Regions from separate parts of the Bradyrhizobium sp. LTSP857 genome, predicted to be linked through region 2. Evidence: predicted binding sites of a transcription regulator. Region 2 holds the regulator's gene; each other region holds the start of a gene.
The links. Region 2 encodes PhoB, which activates phosphate uptake and scavenging genes when phosphate is short. Its sites were predicted from a motif close to TGTCATNNANCTGTCAT; they were not measured.
Positions count from the first base shown of each region.

Region 1: UP06_RS02905 (RNA degradosome polyphosphate kinase) is a predicted target of PhoB. The motif match lies at 3,987-4,003, and genes of this name have one in related genera.
Region 3: ugpB (sn-glycerol-3-phosphate ABC transporter substrate-binding protein UgpB) is a predicted target of PhoB. The motif match lies at 2,208-2,224, and genes of this name have one in related genera.

Region 1 covers NZ_JYMS01000007.1:290,387-295,852, reverse strand. Annotated here, with positions in the region: gene UP06_RS02915 (TerC family protein) at 1-198, shown strand, start outside; gene ppx (exopolyphosphatase) at 202-1,704, opposite strand; gene UP06_RS02905 (RNA degradosome polyphosphate kinase) at 1,720-3,912, opposite strand; gene UP06_RS02900 (P-loop NTPase family protein) at 4,057-4,734, opposite strand; gene UP06_RS02895 (CDP-alcohol phosphatidyltransferase family protein) at 4,827-5,369, opposite strand.
Region 2 covers NZ_JYMS01000037.1:39,490-44,955, forward strand. Annotated here, with positions in the region: gene pstA (phosphate ABC transporter permease PstA) at 1-671, shown strand, start outside; gene pstB (phosphate ABC transporter ATP-binding protein PstB) at 668-1,489, shown strand; gene phoU (phosphate signaling complex protein PhoU) at 1,501-2,217, shown strand; gene phoB (phosphate regulon transcriptional regulator PhoB) at 2,240-2,947, shown strand; gene UP06_RS23690 (GcrA family cell cycle regulator) at 3,174-3,686, opposite strand; gene UP06_RS23695 (aspartate aminotransferase family protein) at 4,136-5,344, shown strand; gene argF (ornithine carbamoyltransferase) at 5,344-5,466, shown strand, end outside.
Region 3 covers NZ_JYMS01000027.1:409,034-414,499, forward strand. Annotated here, with positions in the region: gene ugpA (sn-glycerol-3-phosphate ABC transporter permease UgpA) at 1-789, opposite strand, end outside; gene ugpB (sn-glycerol-3-phosphate ABC transporter substrate-binding protein UgpB) at 837-2,153, opposite strand; gene UP06_RS19415 (CaiB/BaiF CoA transferase family protein) at 2,375-3,577, opposite strand; gene UP06_RS19420 (organic hydroperoxide resistance protein) at 3,747-4,172, opposite strand; gene UP06_RS19425 (MarR family winged helix-turn-helix transcriptional regulator) at 4,328-4,786, shown strand; tRNA gene UP06_RS19430 (tRNA-Ala) at 4,853-4,928, opposite strand; gene UP06_RS19435 (TIGR02300 family protein) at 4,995-5,405, opposite strand.

The sequences.
Region 1 (5,466 bases), on a different contig from region 2:
GAAGGTCCGTTCGGCGCCTCGCTGGACAACATGCTCGGCAGCCTGCACATCCCGCCGCAATTTGCCCATGGCGGCGGTGGCGCCGAATATCTGTTCGCCGCGCTCGGTGTCGTGGTCGTGCTGGTCGTCGGCTCGATCTGGCGCCGGCGCAGGCTGAGCCACGCCGCACTCGAGCACGCAAAAGCCTCTGCGGAATAAGCCTCAGCGCCTCACGATCGAGCCGGCGCGGCCGATCAGGCGGGCGAGCTGCTTGAAGCGGCTGCCGACGCGGTCGGCGACGAGATCGCCGAGCCGGTGCTCGAACACCAGCATCAATTTACGGCCGTGGCTGCGGAAATGCGTGGCCGGCAGCACGCCCGGCCGCGCTGCCGAGATCAGATGCGCGACACGAAACGCCGCGCCGAGCAGACGGGCGCGTTCGAGCTGCGCCGGAGTCAGCAGCTCCTGCATCGTCAGCGGCGGCTGGTTTTCCTCACTCAGGCCTGCATAGCGATAAAACACCGACAGCCCGACAAAGGCGCGCTCGATGTGGGTGATTGCGCCGAAATTGCCGTTGACGACGAGGCTGAGCGTCTGCTCGCCGCGGTGGTCGGGATGCACGCGCCAGCCGATGTCGGAGAGCAGACAGGCGGCGTGACGCAGGCGACGGTCCTCCTCGGTCTCGCGCAGCTTGACCACGCGCGCGAGGCGGTCGGTCCAGCCGATCAGCTCGCGGGCATGGCGCGCCGAGCGCGAGAGCAGCTGGTTCAGCTCTTCGGCCGCGCAGATCAGCCCATCCTTGTTGCGCTCGGTCTCCGACAGCTTCTCGTGCAGCAGGCCCTCGCGCACACCGAAAGTCGAGAACACGATGGTCTTGGGCTTCGCCACGCGGATGATGTGCTCGAGCACCAGCGCTGCATAAGTGAGGAGAGGGCGCCGCGCATCCGCGACGATCTCGATGTCGGCGAGCATGTCGACGGCCGCAAGACGACGCAGACGGCGCGAGAAGTCGAGCGCTTCAGCCGCGGAGATGGAGTAGCCGTGCATCACCTGGAGCGGATAGCCGCTCTGGATGATGTGGATGCGCGCGAGTGCGCGCCAGGTGCCGCCGACCGCATAGAAGCTGCGGCCGCTGCCCGCCTTGATCTGCGGCACCTCGTCGAGCGCCTCACGCACGATGCGGTCGGCGCGCTTGAGCGATTTGTGGGCGAGATCCTGGAGCGCGAGGCCGCCGAGCGGCAAGGTTATGCCGCTGCGCGCGCTGTTCCTGCGCACGTCGATCAGTTCGAGCGAGCCGCCGCCGAGATCGCCGACGATGCCGTCGGGATGATGGATGCCGGAGATCACGCCGAGCGCCGACAGCCGCGCCTCGCGCGGGCCGGACAGGATCTCGATCTTTACGGCGCAGATGCGCTCGGCCTTCGCAATGAAGTCGGGACCGTTGGAGGCGTCGCGGCACGCGGCGGTCGCGATCGCGAACACGCGGCCGACCTGCATCACCCGGCACAGCGCGCGAAACCGCTTGAGCGAGGTCAGCGCCTTGTCGACGGCATCGGGCGCAAGCAGCCCCGTGCTCTGCACCTCACGCCCGAGGCCGCACAGCGTCTTCTCGTTGAAGATCGGAATGAGGCTCCGCGTCAGTCCCTCGTAGACGACGAGACGAACCGAATTGGAGCCGATATCGATGACAGCGACGCTCGAGCCGCGCTTGCGCGGCCGCGTCACGTCAGCAATCCCCGATCAGGATGGATGACGTTCATTACGGCGCGTGAGACGACGCGGCGAGGATTCCTTGAGCGACTTTCCACGGCCAGACAGACTCGGATTTGTCATGAAGTAGTTGTGGACGTTGAAAGGCTCCTCGCCCTTCGCGGTCTTCATACGCGTTGAGGACCCGTCCGGCAACAATTGCCAGCTCTGCTCATTGTCCTTCAGGTTCGCGACCATGATCTGTTCGAGAACCTGCTGATGCACCGTGGGATTCTGTAGCGGACACAGCACCTCGACGCGGCGGTCGAGGTTGCGCGGCATCATGTCGGCCGACGAGATATACACAGCCGCTTTGGCGCTCGGCAGGCCCTGGCCCATGCCGAAGCAGTAGATTCGGCCGTGCTCCAGGAAGCGCCCGATGATCGATTTGACGCGGATGTTCTCCGACAGGCCGGGAATGCCGGGCCGCAGGCAGCAGATGCCGCGCACCACGAGCTCGATCTGGACGCCGGCTTGGGAGGCTTCGTAGAGCGCGTCGATGATGTCAGGATCGACCAGCGCATTCATCTTCATCCAGACCGCGCCGGGCTTGCCGTGACGGGCGTGTTCGGTCTCGCCCTGGATGTGCTGGATCATGCGCTTGCGCAGCGTCAGCGGAGATACCGCCATTTTTTCCAGATCGCTCGGCGCCGCATAGCCGGTGATGAAGTTGAACACGCGCGCGGCATCGCGGCCGATGGTCGGTTCCGAGGTGAAGTAGGAGAGGTCGGTGTAGATGCGCGCGGTCACGGGGTGATAATTGCCGGTGCCGGTGTGGACGTAGGTGGTGAGGCTGCCGCCCTCGCGGCGCACCACCATCGAGAGCTTTGCGTGGGTCTTCAGCTCGAGGAAACCGTAGACGACCTGGACGCCGGCGCGTTCGAGGTCGCGCGCCCAACGAATGTTGGCCTCTTCGTCAAAGCGCGCCTTCAATTCGATCAGTGCGGTGACCGACTTGCCGGCTTCGGCGGCTTCCGCAAGCGCGCGCACGATCGGCGAATTGTTGGAGGTGCGGTAGAGCGTCTGCTTGATCGCGACAACGTCGGGATCGCGCGTCGCCTGTTGGAGGAACTGCACCACCACGTCGAAGGATTCGTAAGGATGATGGACGACGAGGTCCTTCTGTCGGATCGCGGCAAAGATGTCGCCGCCATGCTCGCGCACGCGCTCGGGATGACGCGGCACATAAGGCGTGAATTCGAGATCGGGCCGGTCGAGCCGGGTCAGCTGCGAGAGCTCGTTCATGGCGAGCACGCCGTCGACCAGGAACACCTCGTCGTCGGCGGCCGAGAGCGCGTGCTGCACGAAGTTGCGCAGCTGCTCCGGCATCTTGGCGTCGATCTCGAGCCGGATCACCGACCCGCGGCGGCGCCGCTTCAGCGCGGTCTCGAACAGGCGGACGAGATCCTCGGCCTCTTCCTCGATTTCGAGCTCGGAGTCGCGGAGGACGCGGAAAGCGCCCTGGCCGTGGAGATTGTAGCCGGGGAACAGGCGGTTGATGAACAGGGCGGTCGCCTGTTCCAGCGAGATCAGGCGCACCACCTTGCCGTCGGCCGGCAGGCGGATGAAGCGGTCGATCTTGCCGGGCATGCGGATCAGCGCGTTCATCTGCTTGCCATCGACGGCGCGCGTGAGCTGGAGCGCGATGGTGAAGCCGAGGCTCGGAATGAACGGGAAGGGGTGGGCGGGATCGATCGCCAGCGGGGTCAGCAGCGGGAACACGTTGTTGAGGAAGTAGTCCTCGACCCAGGCCCGCTCAGTCTTGGTGACCTCCTTGCCGTCGACCAGCACGATGCCGACGCCGGAGAGCGTGCCGCGCAGATCGGCCCAGATCGCCTGCTGGTCGGAGGCAAGCTGCGACACGGTCTGGTTGATCAAGATGAGCTGCTCCGACGGCGTCAGGCCGTCGGGGCTGCGCTCGGCAATGCCCTCGCGCACCTGGGCCTTGATGCCGGCGACGCGGACCATGAAGAACTCGTCGAGGTTATTTGCTGAAATCGACAGGAATCGCACCCGCTCCAGCACGGGGTGGTTGGGATTGACCGATTCCTCCAGGACGCGCCGGTTGAAATGCAGCCAGGACAGCTCGCGATTGATGAACCGTTCGGGGCTCGACGCGATCGCCGGCAGGCCCTCGGCCTCCGCGGCTTTTTCTTTAATTTCAACAGTTTGCGCAGAGTCCATCAGAATCCGGTCCATCCTGTCTCGCCTTAACTTGCGACTTCTGCGCAAAACCGGCGAGAGCATGTGTGAGTGCGATGACGTTTCGATGACATTGATGTTCCGCCGCCCCACCGCGTCAAGCGGCCTGAGGGCCGAGCGTCCATATCAGCTGTCGCGCAGCAGTTCAGCGGCCAGTGCCCGGGTCACCGGTCGGCCCAGCCTGAGGGCCTCGCTGTCGAGCAGTTCCACAGCCCGGCGGGCAGCCGCCGAGGACCGCTCCAGGCGGGTGGCGAGGTAGCTGACGACGCTCTCATCGACGTAGAGCTGGCGGTCGGCGCAGAATTTGACGATCAGGCCGCGGAACAGCTGGTCGTCCGGCGGCAGCAGCGAGATCACAGGGATCGTCCGAAGCCGCGAGCGCAGGTCGCGGAGCTCGACGTCCAGCGCCGCCGGCACCTCGCGCCCGGTGAAGAGCACATAGGCGCCGTCCTCACGTGCAAGGTTCATCAGGTGGAAGAGCGCGCGCTCGTCAAAATCGTTCGCCTTGAGATCCTCGACCACCAGCGCGCCGGTGGCGAGCGCGCCCGGGACGGAAGCAGGGGTCAGCGCATTGGCCGTGGTGGAACGGGCGCCGGAATCCTCGGCCCAGATCGCGGCGAGATGGCTCTTGCCGCTGCCCTCGGGGCCGGCGAGCCACATGATCCGATTCGGCCATTCCGGCCAGCCGTCGATCAAAGCGAGGCCGGCGGCGTTGGCGGGGCCTTCGAGGAAATTGTCCCGGCTCAGGCTTTCCGCATGCGGAAGCGAAAACGCCAATTGTCGGGGATGAACGCGGCCTGACACGCTTGCTGTGCTCCGTGCCGGCGCGCCGGCTTCGCTTGAAAGATTCGACTTCATCGGGTGGGAGTTGGCCTTTTGCGGGGCCGCATCCCGGCTCATTTGGCGTCGATCGTGCTCATGTGCCGCAGCCACTCGACGAGATAGAGCGACACCGAGGAGAGCGTGAAGACCGTGACCAAGCCCATCAGGATGATATCATAGGGCGCCGGCTTGAAGCCGAAGGCAAGCGCGGCCAGCACCAGCGCCGCATACGCCACCTGGGCTGCGGTGTTGAGCTTGGATACTTTCGACGGCTTCATCTCGACCGGCTTGTCGAACAACCAGGATACGATCACCGCAGTGACGATCATGATGTCGCGGGACACCACCAGGATCACGATCCAGCGCGGGATGTCACCCCAGATGCCGAGCGCCAGGTAGATCGAGACCAGCAGCGCCTTGTCGGCGAGCGGGTCGAGCAGGGCGCCGAGCTCGCTCGTCATGTTGAAGCGCTTGGCCAGGAAACCGTCGACGGCATCGCTGATGCCTGCGATCAGGAAGACGGCGAACGCCACCTCCATTTGGCTCGACACGATGGCCCAGACGATGATTGGGACCAGCATGATGCGGCCCAACGTAATGATATTCGGAATACTCACGCGGCGCTTCCCGGCACCCGGCCTGACCTCGAATCCGGCCCGTTTGGAGGCTGAACCCGTTGATATCTACATAGTATCGCGCCGAGCGCCATGCGAG
Region 2 (5,466 bases):
CGAACGAGGGCGGCCTGCTCAACGCCATCGTCGGCTCGCTGATCATGACCGTGATCGGCGTCGGCATCGGCGCGCCGCTCGGCATGTTCGCCGGCACCTATCTCGCCGAATACGGCCGCAACGACCGCCTGACCTCGGTGATCCGCTTCATCAACGACATCCTGCTCTCGGCGCCCTCGATCATCATCGGTCTCTTCATCTATGGCGCGGTGGTGGTGCCGATGCGCGGCTTCTCGGCGTTCGCCGGCTGTCTCGCGCTCGCCGTGATCGTGATCCCGGTGGTGCTGCGCACGACCGAGGACATGCTGCTGCTGGTGCCGAACGCGCTGCGTGAGGCGGCCTCGGCGCTCGGCCTGCCGCGCTCGCTGGTGATCAAGCGGATCGCTTATCGTTCCGCGCGTTCCGGTCTCATCACCGGCGTGCTGCTCGCCACCGCCCGCGTCGCCGGCGAGACCGCGCCGCTGCTGTTCACCGCGCTGTCGAATCAGTTCTTCAGCCTGAGCCTTAACAAGACGATGGCGAACCTGCCGGTCACCATCAACAACTTCGTGCAGAGCCCTTACGCCTACTGGAAGCAGTTGGCCTGGAGCGGGGCGCTGCTCATCACCCTGACCGTTCTTGCCCTGAATATTGGTGCGCGCATCCTTGGCGCCGAGAGGACCGCAAAATGAGTGATCTTTCCGTTTCGATGAGCGCGGCCGGCGGCCTGCCCCAGGCGCCGGTGCTGCCCGAGGCGCCCCCCAAGGTGACGGTGCGCAACCTCAACTTCTATTATGGCGAGCACCACGCGTTGAAGAACATCAACTTGACGCTCGGTGCCAACCGCGTCACGGCGTTCATCGGCCCGTCGGGCTGCGGCAAGTCGACCCTGCTGCGCATCTTCAACCGGATGTACGACCTCTATCCGGGTCAGCGCGTCACCGGTCAGCTCATGCTGGACCAGACCAACATTCTCGACCCCAAGCTCGACCTCAATCTGCTCCGCGCCCGCGTCGGCATGGTGTTCCAGAAGCCGACGCCGTTCCCGATGACGATCTATGAGAATATCGCCTTCGGTATCCGTCTCTATGAAAAGATATCGAAGTCCGAGATGGACGGCCGCGTCGAGAAGGCGCTGCGTGGCGGCGCGCTGTGGAACGAAGTCAAGGACAAGCTCAACGCGTCCGGCCTGTCGCTCTCCGGCGGCCAGCAGCAGCGCCTCTGCATCGCCCGCACCGTCGCGGTGCGGCCCGAGGTGATCCTGTTCGACGAGCCCTGCTCGGCACTCGACCCGATCTCGACCGCCAAGGTCGAGGAGCTGATCCAGGAATTGTCCGAGAGCTACACGATTGCGATCGTCACCCACAACATGCAGCAGGCGGCCCGCGTCTCCGACAAGACCGCCTTCATGTATCTCGGCGAGCTGATCGAGTTCGACGACACCAGCAAGATCTTCACGTCGCCGACTGATCGGCGCACGCAGGATTACATCACCGGCCGGTTCGGCTGAGGAGACGGGACATGGGTTCTGAACATACCGCAAAGGCCTTCGACACCGACCTCCAGGAACTTACGCGCCTGGTTGCCGAGATGGGCGGGATTGCCGAGCGCATGATCGTCGATTCCGTCGACGCGCTGATCCGCCGCGACGTCGCGCTCGGCCAGCGCGTCGTCATCACCGACGTTGAGCTCGACGCGCTCCAGAAGCGCATCGAGGAGCGCGCGGTGCTCACCATCGCCCGCCGCCAGCCGATGGCGGTCGATCTGCGCGAGATCGTCGGCGCCATGCGCGTTGCGACCGATCTCGAGCGCATCGGCGACCTCGCCAAGAACATGGGCAAGCGCGTCGCGGCGCTGGAGACGGATTTTCATCCGCTCAAGCTGTTCCGCGGCCTCGAGCACATGACCGATCTGGTGCAGCAGCAGGTCAAGTCGGTGCTGGACGCCTATGCCGCGCATGATTTGCCGGCGGCGATGGCGGTGTGGAAGGGCGACGAGGAAGTCGACGCCATCTGCACCTCGCTGTTCCGCGAGCTCCTCACCTACATGATGGAAGATCCGCGCAACATTTCGTTCTGCATCCATTTGATGTTCTGCGCCAAGAACATCGAGCGGATCGGCGATCACGCCACCAACATCGCCGAGACCGTGTTCTACATGATCGAAGGTCAGGCGATGACCGACAAGCGCCCGAAGGGCGACATGACGACCTTCGCCACGACGGTCCCGAACACCTGAAGACTTAAGGAGCGACGACCCCATGGGCGCACGCATTATGGTTGTTGAAGACGAGGAAGCTCTCACCGAGCTCCTGCGCTACAACCTCGAAGGCGACGGCTATGACGTCGAGACGGTGATGCGCGGCGACGACGCCGACACCCGTCTCAAGGAGCACATCCCCGATCTGATCGTGCTCGACTGGATGCTGCCGGGCCTCTCCGGCATCGAGCTGTGCCGGCGGCTTCGTGCGCGGTCCGACACCAAGCAACTCCCGATCATCATGCTCACCGCGCGCGGCGAGGAGAGCGAGCGGGTGCGGGGACTGGCGACCGGCGCCGACGATTACATCGTCAAGCCGTTCTCGGTGCCCGAGCTGTTGGCGCGCGTGAAGGGTCTGCTGCGGCGCGCAAGCCCCGAGCGGCTCGCCACGGTGCTCGCTTTTGGCGACATCGAGCTCGACCGTGAAAAACGCCGCGTGGCGCGTTCGGGCCGTCCGATCGATCTCGGTCCGACCGAATATCGCCTGCTGGAGTTCTTCCTGGAGCATCCGGGCCGGGTGTTTTCGCGCGAGCAGCTGCTCGACAGCGTCTGGGGCCGCGACATCTATATCGACGAACGCACCGTCGACGTGCATATCGGCCGCCTGCGCAAGCTGCTCAATCTCGGCCGCGAGCAGGACCCGATCCGCACCGTGCGCGGTGCCGGTTATGCGCTGGACGATCGTTTTGCGAAGGCGGAGCAGGCGTAGGTTTCTGCGGTTAGTTTGTTAACCGCCGCGACCATCTCCGATGTCGTCCCGGCGAAGGCCGGGACCCATAACCACAGGGTGTGGTTTGGCGAAGACTCGGAGTCGCCCTCTCGCGCAATAACTGCGTTCTCGGAGTATGGGTCCCGGCCTTCGCCGGGACGACACTGAATTTGTTGCGCCGTCATCATGTGACGGCAGCCGTTAGCAACCAGCTAAATCGACTAACTCAGCGCGGACCCGGCTTCACCGGCGCACGGCGGCGATCCGACGCCGGCTGGTAGGCGACCCGCGAGTGCTGGGCGCAATAGGGCAGGCCGGAAAGCGCCTTGCCGCCGCAGAAGAAGAAATCCGGGCTCGAGGGATCTCCGACCGGCCAGTGGCAGGTTGCCTCGTTCAATTCAAGCAGCGACAGCCGCTGGCTCATCGGCACCACGTTGTCGTAGGTGACCGGTTCAGCCTCGACCTCGACCTCGAAGGCCTGCGCCAGCGCGGTGTTGCCGCGCGCAATCGGCCGGCTCACCCGCATCATGTGCTGCGCGGGACGCGCCTTGCGCGGCCGCGGAGCAGCCGACGACGGGCTCTTGGCGCGGCCCGACAGGCCAAGCCTGTGCACCTTGCCGATCACGGCGTTGCGGGTCACGTTGCCGAGCTCGGCCGCGATCTGGCTGGCCGACAATCCGGCCTCCCAGAGCTTTTTCAACTGCTCGACGCGATCGTCCGACCAAGTCAAAACCGTCATTGCACCCTTTCCTTCGCCGCGCGCCAGCCATCCTGGGGCGCACAACGAATGCTAAGTCTCGAAAAACCCGTGCCGTCAGAATCCCTTAAGGCTCGCCGGGCACGAAGACGCGCCCGAACGTTTACGCCGGTACAAGAGGACTTAGAGATCAGAACCGCTGCACGAGATGTCGTATCTGACAAACCAAACGCTACAATATGGCGTGACTCACGCGCAAGAGTCCGCCGACTCGCTTCCACATGTTCCGTGGCCAAAATCCGCAAATTCGGCACCGCAAGACTACGGATTCAGCGTTTCGCGAGGCTTTCCCGGCGGCATTGACACCCGTGGTGCCAAGCATAAGATAGTGACGCGTGCCGCCCTTAAAAGGCGGCACGTTTCGTTTTCCGGACCAAATGACGCGCTGCGCAACGCGCGTTCAGGCCGTCTGAAACATCCAAGAGAGCGTCATGACCAACAGCGCCGCGCCGCATTTGCTCCCCGTTTTCGCCAGGGCCGACATCGGTTTTGAGCGTGGCGAGGGCTCTTGGCTGATCGCGACCAATGGCGATCGCTATCTCGATTTCACCTCGGGCGTGGCGGTGAATGCGCTCGGCCATGCCCATCCCGCGCTGGTCAAGGCGTTGCAGGAGCAGGCCACCAAGCTCTGGCACATGTCGAACCTGTTCCAGAGCCCGGACGGCGAGCGGCTGGCCGCGCGTCTCTGCAATGAGAGCTTTGCGGACTTCGTATTCTTCTGCAATTCCGGCGCCGAGGCGCTGGAATGCGTGATCAAGCTGGTCCGCCACCATCATGCCGCCAAGGGCCATCCCGAGCGCTATCGCATGATCACCTTCGAGGGCGCCTTCCATGGCCGCACGCTGGCAACGCTGGCGGCGACGGGCTCGGCAAAATATCTCGAAGGGTTCGGCCCGCCGATGGACGGTTTCGACCAGGTCCCGCATGGCGACCTCGACGCCGTGAAGAAGGCGATCGGCCCGCAGACCGCCGGCATCCTGATCGAGCCGCTCCAGGGCGAGGGTGGCGTGCGCTCGGCGCCGCCGGCATTCTATCGCGCGTTGCGCCAGCTCTGTGACGAGAAGGGCCTGTTGCTGGCGTTCGACGAGGTGCAGACCGGGATGGGCCGGACCGGTGATCTGTTTGCGCATCGCCGTTTCGGCATCACGCCGGACGTGATGTCGCTGGCCAAGGCGCTCGGCGGCGGTTTTCCGATCGGTGCCTGCCTTGCGACCGCGGAAGCGGCCTCCGGCATGACGCCCGGCTCGCACGGTTCGACCTTCGGCGGCAATCCGCTCGCAGTCTCCGCGGCAAACGCGGTGCTCGACGTCATGCTCAAGCCCGGCTTCTTCGATCACGTGCAGAAGATGTCACTGCTGCTCAAGCAGAAACTCGCCTCCGTGATCGATCGTCATCCCGATGTCGTCAGCGAAGTGCGCGGCGAGGGGCTTCTGATCGGCATCAAGGCCGTGGTGCCCTCGGGCGATCTGGTTGCGGCATTGCGCGACGAAAAGCTGCTCACCGTCGGCGCCGGCGACAACGTCGTGCGCTTCCTGCCGCCCTTGATCGTGACCGAAGCGGAGATCGAGGACGGCGTTTCGCGGCTTGAACGCGCCTGCGCCGCGATCTCGGCCAGTCAGAGCAAGCGGGCGGCAGGCTGATGAGCAAGACGCCAAAACACTTCCTCGACATCGATGAGCTCCCGTTGTCGGAGCTCAAGAGCATGCTCGCCGCCTCTTCCGCCATGAAGGCGAAGCAGAAGGCGCATCAGCCGGTCAAGCCG
Region 3 (5,466 bases), on a different contig from region 2:
GCCGAGATTGCCGCCGAGCAGGCCGTCGGTATAGACCTTGTAGACCAGCGTGACCGTCGATGTTCCCGGACCGCCGCGGGTCATGGTGTCGATGATGCCGAAAGTGTCGAAGAAGGCGTAGACGATGTTGACGACCAGCAGGAAGAAGATGGTCGGCGACAGCAGCGGGAAGGTCACGGTCCAGAACCGCCGCATCGGGCGTGCGCCGTCGATCGCAGCAGCCTCGAACACGCTTCTGGGGATGGCTTGCAGGCCGGCGAGGAAGAACAGGAAATTATAGGAGATCTGCTTCCAGGCGGCGGCGAGAATGATCAGTGCAGCCGCCTGGTCGCCGTCGAGCAGCGGATTCCAGTCGACGCCCGCGGCGCGCAAATAACGCGCGAGCACGCCGAGCGAGGGATGGAGCATGAAGATCCAGAGCACGCCGACGACGGGCGGCGCGACCGCATAGGGCCAGATCAGCAGTGTGCGGTAGAGCATCGAGCCGCGCAGCGGCTTGTCCGCCATCACGGCGAGCAAGAGCGCGAAGGATAGCGACGAGACGGCGATCGCGAACGAGAAGAAGAAGGTCCGGACGATGGCCTCGTAATAGGCGGGGTCCTGGAACAGCTCGATGTAATTATCAAACCAGATGAAGCTCGTTGAGAGACCGAAGGCATCCTGAAGCAGGAAGGACTGGATCACCGCCTGCGCGGCGGGCCAGTAGAAAAATATCAGGACGATCGCGAGTTGCGGGGCAACCAGTGCGTAGGGCAACAGCTTTGCTTGGAAAATGGCTTGCTTTTGCATGATGTCAGCAGAGCGGCAGGCCGGATCGCGGCCTGCCGCTCATCGCCTCACTTCACAGCGGTCTTTTCGAACTGACGCAGCATCGTGTTGCCGCGCTCGACAGCCGTATCCAGCGCCTGCTTGGCGGTCTTCTTGCCGGCCAGCGCCTGCTCGATCTCTTCCGACCAGACGTCACGCAGCTGAACCATGTTGCCGAGGCGCAGACCGCGTGAATTCTCGGTCGGCTCCTTGTTGGTCAGCTCGAGCAGCGGGGTCTCGAGATAAGGCTGGTCCTTGTAGAAGCCTTCCTCCTTCGCCTTGGCATAGGCTGCCTTGGTGATCGGCAGATAGCCCGAGGCCTTGTGGATATAGACTTGGCGATCGGTGTCCGAGAGGAAGGTCAGGAATTTTGCGACGCCCTTGTATTCGTCGGCCGACTTGCCGCCCATGACCCAGAGCGAAGCGCCGCCGATGATCGAGTTCTGCGGCGCGCCCTTGACGTCCGGATAATACGGCATCGGCACGGCGGAGAAGTTGAACTTGGCCTGCGCCTTGACGTTGCCGAAGAAGGCCGACGAGGTCAGGTAGATCGCGCACTCGCCCGAGGTGAAGCGGCCTTCGCCGGTGTTGGTGCGGCCGGCGTAGTCGTAGGTCTTGTCCTTCTGCAGCTCGACCAGCTTCTCGAGATGCTTGAGCTGGAGCGGTCCGTTGAACTCGAGCACGGTGTCGAAGCCGTCGAGGCCGTTGGCCTTGCTGGCGAGCGGCACGTTGTGCCAGGCGGAGAGCTGCTCGAGATTGACCCAGGTGACCCAGGAGCCGGAGAAGCCGCAAGTCGGATGGCCGTTGTCGTGGAGCTTCTTGGCGGCCTCGAATGTTTCGGGCCAGGTCTTCGGGACCTCGAGATTGGCCTTCTTCAGCTCATCGAGATTGACCCACATCACGGTCGACGACGAGTTGAAGGGGAACGACAGCATCTCGCCCTTCGAGGTCGAGTAGTAACCGGTGATCGCGGACAGATAGTTCTTCGGATCGAATTTCTCGCCGGCGTCGGCCATCAGCTTGTAGACGGGCTTCACCGCGCCGGTCGCGGCCATCATGGTCGCGGTGCCGACTTCGAACACCTGCATGATGTGCGGGGCGTTGCCGGCGCGGAAGGCCGCGATGCCGGCGTTCATCGTGTCGGGGTAGTTGCCCTTGTAGGTCGGGATGACCTTGTAGTCGCTCTGCGACGCGTTGAAGTCGGTGGCGAGCTTGACGATGACGTCGTTGTTGGCGCCGGTCATCGCGTGCCACCACTGGATTTCGGTCACAGCCAGGGCCGGCGAGACACCCATGCCAACCGTGACTGCAAATGCGGCAGCCGCCCCAAAATGTCGAAGAGCCATCAAAAAAACCTCCCTTGGCCGTCAATAAACAAGCGCTTGCGCTAGCAGCGCCATATGACGTTCACATGACTGTGTAAGCGGCCGAAACGAAAGCGGCAAGCGCGGGAAAAGGGAAGCTGTCAAATAGGCGAACGCGTCGCGAGCAGCCTCATCCGTTCGCGGTGCACACAGGTGCCCGCGCCGCAGTGCGGCATCGCTCGTTGGATGCGGGGGCGAGGGGCCTAGCGCTTGCGCTCGGGCCCGCAGACCGTGCCCTTCTCGACCATCGCGTCGATCTCGGCCTTGGAGTAGCCGAACTCGCCCAGCACCTCCCGGGCGTGCTGGCTGAATTTCGGCGGCAGGCGGCGCAAGCTCGGTTTGCTGCGATCGAGCCGGATCGGCGACGCCACGCCCTTGTACCAGTCCTTCTCGATGATATCGCCGCGGGCGATCGTGTGCGGGTTGGTCAACGCCTGGTCGATCTTCTGCACAGGACCTGCGGGCAGGCCGGCGGCAAGCAGGCGGTTGCACAGCGGCTCGGCCTCGTGCTGGCTGAACACGGCGGCAAGCTCGGCACGCAGCGCCTCGCGATTGGCGATGCGGTCCTTGTTGCGGGCAAAGCGCGGATCGGTGCCGAGCTCGGGCTTGCCGATCTCTTTGGCGAGCTTGCGGAAGGTGCCGTCATTGCCGACGCCGATGAAGATGTTGTCGGTCTTGGTCGGGAAGATCGCGTAAGGCACGAGATTGGGATGCTCGTTGCCGGTCAGGCCGGGCGGCTTGCCATGCATGAAATAGTTCGCGGTGTGCGGATGCATGATGGCGAGGCCGGTCTCGTACAGTGTCGTCTCCAGGAACTGGCCCTGGCCCGAGCGTTGCCGCTCCGACAGCGCCATCAGGATGCCGATCGCCGCATAGAGCCCTGTGCCGATGTCGACCAGCGGCACGCCGATCCGCATCGGCCCGCTCTCTGGCGAACCGGTCGCCGCGATCATGCCGGTCATGGCCTGGATGATGGCGTCATAGCCGGGATTGCCGCCGCGCGGACCGTCGGCGCCGAAGCCGCAGATCCGGCAATGCACTAGGCGCGGGAATTTCTTGCTCAGCACGTCGTTGCCGATGCCCCATTTCTCCAGCGTGCCCGGCTTGAAATTCTCGATCAGGACGTCGGCCGTCTCCAGCATCTTGAGCAGCACGGTTCGGCCGCCCTCGGAGGCGAGGTCGAGGCCGATCGAGCGCTTGTTGCGGTTGATGCCGACGAAATAGGCCGCGTCTTCCTCATGGAAGGGAGGGCCCCAGTCGCGTACCTCGTCACCCGCGGGCGGCTCGACCTTGATCACGTCGGCGCCATGGTCGGCGAGGATCTGGGTGCAGTAGGGACCGCCGAGCACGCGCGTGAGGTCGATGACGCGCAGTCCGCTCATTGCGCCTGTGGCAGCTTCAGTCATGCCTTCGCTTCCTCTGTGTCGATATTGATCACAGGCCTAGCGAGGTTCGTTTGAGCCAGCAATGGCTTCTTGCGTAGGGCGTCATGCAGGCGGGCTGTCGCCGCGTGGCAAATCAAACGGAAGCGGCCGGCCCGAGCGGGATCCCGGGCCAGCCTATCCGCATCTTCGATCAGACGACCGTCAGGCGGACGTCGACATTGCCGCGCGTCGCGTTGGAGTACGGGCACACCTGGTGGGCCTTCTCGACCAGCGCCTCGGCTTCCGCGCGGGCAAGGCCCGGCAGCGAGACGGCGAGATCGATGTCGAGGCCAAAGCCGCCGGCCGCGCGCGGGCCGATGCCGACGGTCGAGGTGACGGAGGCGTCAGCCGGGACCTTCGGGCCGCCCTGGGAGGCGACGAACTTCATCGCGCCGATGAAGCAGGCGGCATAGCCGGCCGCAAACAGCTGTTCGGGATTGTTGCCGGCGCCGCCTCCGCCACCGAGCTCCTTCGGCGTGGTGAGCTTGACGTCGAGCGCGCCGTCGAGGGTTGCGGCATGGCCGTCGCGGCCGCCGGTGGCTTTTGCGCTGGTCTTGTAGAGGACATTCACGGACATTTTCGTCTCCCTGGGTTCCGGTTGGGGTGCGTTCTATATCGCAGGCAATTAGATTGCGCGCAATTGAAATTTGCATGCCTCACATTTAATTGTTCGCAATTGAATGGGCGCCTGCCAGGGCCCAGAATGACAAGACGAATCTCACGGGATCGAACATGGCTCGAAAACAATCCGCGCTGGATCCGCAGCGGCTCGACAACCAGATCTGCTTTGCGGTCTATTCGGCCGCGCACGCCTTCAACCGCGTCTACAAGCCGCTGCTCGATCGGCTCGGCCTGACCTATCCGCAATATCTGGTGATGCTGGTGCTGTGGGAGCGAGACGACGTGCCGTTGAAGGACATCGGCGAAAAGCTGTTTCTCGATTCGGGCACGCTGACGCCGCTGCTCAAGCGTCTGGAGGCCGCCCATCTGGTCAAGCGCACCCGTAGCAGCGAGGACGAACGCCAGGTGCTGATCGCGCTGACGTCCCAGGGCCACGCGCTGAAGGAAAAAGCGCGCGCCGTGCCGCAGTCGATCCTGGCGGCGTCGGACTGCTCGGTGTCGGAGCTGGTGGCGATGAAAGACGAAATCGTCGCGCTGCGCGACCGGCTCAATGCGGTGATCGGGGAGTAGGGGAACTCGTCGAAGCGCACCTTCGCCCTGCGGGCTTCGGTGCACCAGCCTTCGCTTCGCGAAGGCTGGTGGAGCCAGGCGGGATCGAACCGCCGACCTCTTGCATGCCATGCAAGCGCTCTCCCAGCTGAGCTATGGCCCCTTAACCGTCCGGCGCGCCTTGGGCGACGCGTCGGGTGAGACCCAGAACCACAGTTCTGGGCTTATCTCAAGTCTCTTCGTCGCCTCCGACGTCACCAATGATGTCGGTCACGTCCTCATCACCCTCTTCTTCGTCGGCAATGAAGGTCGAATCGTCATCATCGTCGTCGTCGATGGTCTCGTCGACCTCGATATCGTCCTCCGATTCGGGCACGACGGCCTTGACCTTGCCGGTGTTCTCCTCGGCATCGGCCTCCTCGAGCGAGACCTCTTCGACCTCGGCCGGCTCCGGCGTGGTGTCGGCGGCCGCCGGCGCGTGCCGGGGTTCGGCGCCGCGGGTTGCGCGCGCGGGCGCCACGGGCGCGATCGGCACGACTTCACCGGTATAGGGCGAGATCACCGGAGTCTTGTTGAGGTCATAGAACTTCTTGCCCGTAGTTGGGCAAATGCGTTTGGTTCCGAGTTCGGACTTGGCCACGGCAGAGGAATCCTGGGATGTCTGAAAAGCGGTGTTTCACTTGGCTAGTTGGCGCGCCGCT